Regions from separate parts of the Bacillus sp. z50 genome, predicted to be linked through region 2. Evidence: predicted binding sites of a transcription regulator. Region 2 holds the regulator's gene; the other holds the start of a gene.
What was found. Region 2 encodes Rex, which represses fermentation and respiration genes when NADH is low (regulators of the CRP and FNR family bind a similar motif). Its sites were predicted from a motif close to TTGTGAAATATTTCACAA; they were not measured.
Positions count from the first base shown of each region.

Region 1: a site for Rex is predicted at 1,609-1,626, ahead of pflB (formate C-acetyltransferase). Genes of this name have one in related genera too.

Region 1 is NZ_JBZFQL010000005.1:178,911-182,129, reverse strand. Features, by position in the region: gene AC4G3N_RS15045 (M20/M25/M40 family metallo-hydrolase) at 1-1,152, shown strand, start outside; gene AC4G3N_RS15040 (hypothetical protein) at 1,244-1,402, shown strand; gene pflB (formate C-acetyltransferase) at 1,735-3,219, shown strand, end outside.
Region 2 is NZ_JBZFQL010000008.1:82,498-85,716, reverse strand. Features, by position in the region: gene AC4G3N_RS17750 (ABC-F family ATP-binding cassette domain-containing protein) at 1-975, opposite strand, end outside; gene AC4G3N_RS17745 (redox-sensing transcriptional repressor Rex) at 1,615-2,274, shown strand; gene AC4G3N_RS17740 (YdiK family protein) at 2,311-2,523, opposite strand; gene AC4G3N_RS17735 (CPBP family intramembrane glutamic endopeptidase) at 2,520-3,219, opposite strand, start outside.

The sequences.
Region 1 (3,219 bases), on a different contig from region 2:
CTATTATTTTTAGCTACACCGGATGAAGAGAGATATTCGGCCGGAATGTTTGCGGGAGTTGAGTTGATTAAGGGACTCAAGGACCAATATCAACTGGATTTGGAAGTGGCCATTTGCTCGGAGCCGAGTTTTGGTGCATATCCAGGAGACCGTACAAAATATTTTTATACAGGATCTGTGGGTAAGTTATTGCCCTTAATTTTTTGTGTAGGAACTGAAACACATGTGGGCGAACCGCTTGAGGGCATGAATGCCGCCTGGATGGCAGGTGTGATAGCGGAAAGACTGGAGTTATCCTTAGCCTTTTTAGAACAAGAACGCGGGGAACAGAATCCTCTGCCTACGATCTTAAAATTAATGGATCTAAAAGAAGCATATAATGTCCAAACGCCAACTGCAGCATATGTACTAGCTAATATCCTTACGCTAAAGCAAAATCCGGAAGAAGTCATAAACAAGCTGAAAGATATTGGCGAAGATAGCAGCAGGTATATAGAAGGACGGTTATCAAATATTTATGATTTACTTGGGTATGGAAGACATGGTTCAAGAAAACCTAACCTTAAGCCCAGTGTATATACTTATCAAGAGTTATTTGATAAAGGCTGTAGAGAATATGGCCATATGTTTATGAAAGAAATAAACGCAAAGATTGCATTGCTCGAACAGGACGCAGGCATGAATATGGCCAAATTAACAGCTGAAATTGCAGATGTAGTGGCAGCGTTTTTCAAATCAGAGGCCCCTTTTTATATGATCATGCTCGCTCCACCTTATTATCCACACGTTTATTTGGAAGATGATGAAAGGGATCAGAAAGCAAAAGGTATAGTAGAGCACTGCGTTAGGATCGCTAAAGAGAAATTTAATGAAGAAATAAAGATCATGTCTTATTTTCCAGGGCTTTCCGATGTAAGCTATTGCCGTTTACGTGATCGTGATTTAGTGATGCCGGTGTTAGAAAATGAAATGCCTCTATACGGGAAGGGGTATAATCTTCCGCTTTCTATTATTGGGGAATTGGATATACCAGCCGTAAATATCGGTCCATATGGTAAGGACGCACACAAACGTACAGAAAGGCTGCATATTCCATTTTCCACTGAGGTTGTTCCCAAATTGCTTAAACAAGTGGTCTATGGCTGCCAATAATGATGTTCTTTTTGTACTATATTGCCTCAACTTACCTGCCATAATTCTCGCCTTTCTGTAGAAAATGATAATAAGGGAAGGAGGTAGGATTATGGCGAGAGGTAAAGGTTTTAATCATAAACGTAAAAGTCATCCTGGGAATTTTCCTCACCATGCTGAAACGGGTGGAAATCAGGAACAACATACAAACCACGAACAATATATTGTGACGAAGGAAGCCTTTAAAAATAGATCAGACGTGCATAAATGACAGAATTGTTATATAATGGTATCTATAAAGGCATCTGTATTTAAGAACAGATGCCTTTTATAGTACAGTTTAGCTTTCAGAGTGGATTTTACTATAACAGTTTTATTTACTGTCAAGGGTTCCTGATATTAGAATTATTAGAAAATAGAAAGAAAAGATTGATTTAACAACGTTGTTTTCGATTTCACCAGATTGTCATAATTTACATGTTCACTTTTTCACATATAATGTGTATTATAAGAGTATAGAAAGCTGTTATATAATTTAAAAAAGCTGAACATCTAGAAATTTGAAATAATATTCCTGAACGTAATATTAGGAGGTAAAATAAAATGGCAATGGTTATGGATAATGTAACTAAAAAAGATGCATGGAGAGGCTTTGCTGGCGGAGATTGGCAGAATGAAGTTAACACACGTGACTTCATTATGAAAAACATCACTCCATACACAGGAAACGATGAATTCTTAGAAGGCCCAACAGAAGCTACAAAAGAATTATGGAAGCAAGTAATGGAACTTACTAAACAAGAACGTGAAGCAGGCGGCGTCCTTGATCTTGATTCTAAAATTGTTTCTACTATTACATCACATGGTCCTGGATATTTAAATAAAGAACTTGAAACAATTGTTGGTTTCCAAACAGATAAACCATTCAAACGTTCTCTTCAACCATTCGGTGGTATCCGTATGGCGGTAGCTGCAGCTGAATCTTACGGATTCACAGTAGATGAAGAAGTGCAAAAAATCTTCACTGATTACCGCAAAACACATAACCAAGGTGTATTCGATGCTTATACGGATGAAATGAAGCTTGCTCGTAAGGCTGGTATCATCACTGGTCTTCCAGATGCATACGGACGCGGACGCATCATCGGTGACTACCGTCGTGTAGCATTATACGGTGTAGACTTCTTGATCGCTGAACGTAAGAAAGATTTGAAAAACTACGGATTAAGAACAATGTCCGAAGAAGTTATTCGTCAACGTGAAGAATTAAGCGAGCAAATCCGTGCTTTAGGTGAATTAAAACAATTAGCTGAGATTTATGGTTATGATATCTCTAAACCAGCTACAAATGCAAAAGAAGCAGTACAATGGTTATACTTTGCTTACCTTGCTGCAATTAAAGAACAAAACGGTGCAGCGATGTCACTAGGACGTACATCTTCCTTCCTTGATATTTATATCGAACGTGACCTTCGTGAAGGCACATTAACTGAACAAGAAGCACAAGAGATCATCGATCACTTTGTTATGAAGCTTCGTCTTGTAAAATTTGCTCGTACACCTGATTACAACCAATTGTTCAGTGGAGACCCTACTTGGGTAACAGAATCAATCGGTGGTATGGCATTAGACGGAAGAACACTTGTAACGAAAAACTCTTTCCGTTTCTTGCATACATTAACAAACCTTGGACCAGCTCCAGAACCAAACTTGACTGTATTATGGTCTACGAAGTTCCCAGAAGGGTTCAAACGTTTCTGTGCAAAAATGTCTATCCAAACAAGTGCGATTCAGTACGAAAACGATGACATCATGATCAGAGAATACGGCGATGACTACGGTATTGCTTGCTGTGTATCCGCAATGCGTATCGGTAAACAAATGCAATTCTTCGGAGCACGTGCAAACCTTGCAAAAGCATTGCTTTATGCAATCAACGGTGGGGTGGATGAAAAACTTAAAATTCAAGTTGGACCGAACTTCAAAGCAATTACTTCTGACGTGTTAGATTATGATGAAGTTATGGCTAACTTCGATAGCACAATGGAATGGCTTGCAGAGCTATACATCAATACATTGAATGTAATC
Region 2 (3,219 bases):
TTGCTTTTCAATCTCAAAGGTAAAATTAGCTGATTTTTCATCGCCCAAGGGCCGATCCATTACTTCCATACGCTGCAGGGCCTTTTGCCGGCTCTGGGCTCGTTTAGTTGTAGATGCTCTGGCCATGTTTCTTTGGACAAAATCTTTTAATTTTGCAATCTCATCCTGCTGTTTTTCATAAAGCTTTGCATTACGTTCGTATTCCTCTGCCTTTTGCTCTAAGTATCTGCTGTAATTCCCTGTATATTTCTTAATTGATGTTCGGGAAAGCTCCATTACTTGATGGACAACCTTATCAAGGAAATAACGATCATGGGAAACAATTAGGATAGCGCCAGGGTAAGATTGAAGATAGCCTTCGAGCCAGCTTAATGTATCGATATCAAGATGGTTGGTCGGCTCGTCTAGAATCAGTAAATCAGGTTTCGTTAATAATAATTTACCTAGTGCAAGCCTGGTTTTTTGGCCGCCGCTTAAGGAATTAATAGATGTAGTATAATCATAATCCGAGAAACGCAGACCGTGTAAGACAGAACGTACATCTGCTTCCATTTGGTAACCGCCAGAATTTTTAAATTGCTCCTGGAGACGATCGTAATCTTTTAATACCCGGTTATATTTTTGTTCATCATTGTAGACAGAAGGATCAGCCATAGATTTTTCCAATAATCTCAATTCATCTTCTTGTTTTTGTAAGCCTTCAAAAACAGAGATCATTTCATCCCAAATAGAGCGGTCTGATTGGAGACCGGTATTTTGAGCCAAATATCCAATCGAAACATCTTTTGGCTTATAGATCTCCCCACTGTCATGTGAAAGGTGACCTGCAATGATCTTAAGCAGGGTGGATTTTCCTGCACCGTTTCTGCCAACAAGTGCTATACGGTCTTTCGTTTGAACTTCGAGCTTAATAGTAGATAAAATTGCTTCAGCTCCATAATATTTGGATACATTATTAACTTGTAAAATAATCATATTCTCACCTCAAGAAGTACATACCTTAAGTGTAGCCTACTCTTGATAAGCACCGCAACTTAATAGAAAATTTGTGAATACTCACACAAAAATTACCAAAAATGATAGAAATATTATAGAATAGGAATAGGAGAATAAACTTTCAGTGAATTTACGTGCTTTATTAATCAGGAAAGATCCCATATGATTGGTATCGCGGAGGTAACCTGGAAACAATCAGAACCGCTAGTCCTAGTATTTTGCTCGAATATAAAAGTAACGAATCATTGATAAAAAAGCGGCGTATTATACATAGCTAAGATAGTTAGAATTATGGTAGTGAAGAAAACTTCTGATATAATTTCTATGTGATACCCGGGCACTCCAAGGATTAGATATTGATTTTATATGGAAAAAGGCTGAAAATATGAATAGATTAATTATTCGTATAATCTTAAAAACGAAAGTAAGAAATAACAGCTGTTTCAGCAATACTTGATTAACCTTATATGTTATGTGCAAAGCAATCGAAAAATCAATGGTTATTGAAGGAAACTATTTTCATTGGAAAACCGGGGGGTAAAACCAGTCGGGATTATCAAAGGCAGTTTTGATATATGGAGTAACGATTGACAAGAAAGAATAGGGAGAAGGGAATTAATTTTGCAGGAAAATACTAAAATACCGCAGGCTACAGCCAAACGACTTCCATTATATTATCGTTTTATACAAAATCTACACGCGTCAGGAAAACTACGAGTTTCTTCCGCAGAACTAAGTGAAGCTGTTAAAGTAGATTCAGCTACTATACGAAGAGATTTCTCGTACTTTGGTGCTTTAGGTAAAAAAGGGTATGGTTACAATGTTAATTATCTATTATCCTTCTTTAGAAAAACTCTCGATCAAGATGAGATTACAAAGGTAGCTCTAATTGGAGTCGGGAATCTAGGTACAGCTTTCTTAAATTATAATTTTATGAAAAATAATAATACAAAGATTGAAATGGCGTTTGATGTTTCTCCTGATAAAGTAGGAACCCTTATAGGGGATGTTCCGCTCTATCATATGGATGAACTGGAGAAAAAACTTGAAAAGCAAGATATTAGTGTAGCTATTTTAACAGTTCCATCACAGGTTGCCCAATCTATTACAGATCGTTTAGTGGCTGCGAACATTAAGGCTATTTTAAACTTTACGCCGGCACGTCTGAATGTGCCAGACAGCATTCGTGTCCATCATATTGACCTTGCAGTCGAATTGCAATCATTAGTATATTTTCTTAAACATTATCCATCCGGAAATACGGAAGATACAGAATAAAAAATCTCGAAGGTTTTCCCTCCGAGATTTTTTTTGTTATTCTTTTGGTTTTTCACTTTTCATTTTCTTTATTTGCTTATGAATCATCACCAAGCGGATTCCTGAACCAACATCAAGTGTAGCCAGTATGATCAGGAAATAGGTAAAGAAATCCCAACCGCTGCGTGATACATTTTGAACAGCAAAAAATATAAAAATAGCACCTAAAATTAAGTAAGTCGTTGCCATATACAACGGTGAACGTCTCATAACAAACCTCCGATAAAGCTTTGAACTTTATTAAGCTCTTCCATATTTTTTAATATATCATCTTTGTAAAGTGATTGTACGATTACAACTAATGTATTCATAGTAATGTGGGCAAAAATAGGAACAAGGATTCTCTTTGTTTTAACATATAAATAAGCAAATGTGAATCCCATTGCTGTATAAAGCAGGATATGTACAAATTCCATGTGAGCAACGGCAAAGATCAGTGAACTGATTAACGCGCTCAGGAAGAAATTCAATCGCTTGTGTAATGTGCCAAAGATAATTTTCCTAAAGACAATCTCTTCTAAAAATGGCCCAAGTACAGAACTGACTACCATAACAAGCGGTACTGCCTCAATGAGACCGAGTATATTCTGTGTATTTTCAGACCCGGTAGGAATACCAATAATTCGTTCGATATTACCAGCTATAGATTGTGAAAACAAAGCAAGAAATACTCCGCCAATTGCCCAGCCGATCGAAGCTCCCACACTTGCCTGATCGCCTAAGCTTCTATTATTTTTTTCATATCTCAGTAGGACTAGAGTAATGATAGAAGCCAGAATAAAGCTTATAACAATCCAATACCCTGCAGCCAATACTTCTATCCGTTCCGCGGGGATATTCGTGTTCGATAAGAAAACCAGCATAATTGGGATACCAAGAATAGAAGAAAATTGCATGGCAATATAG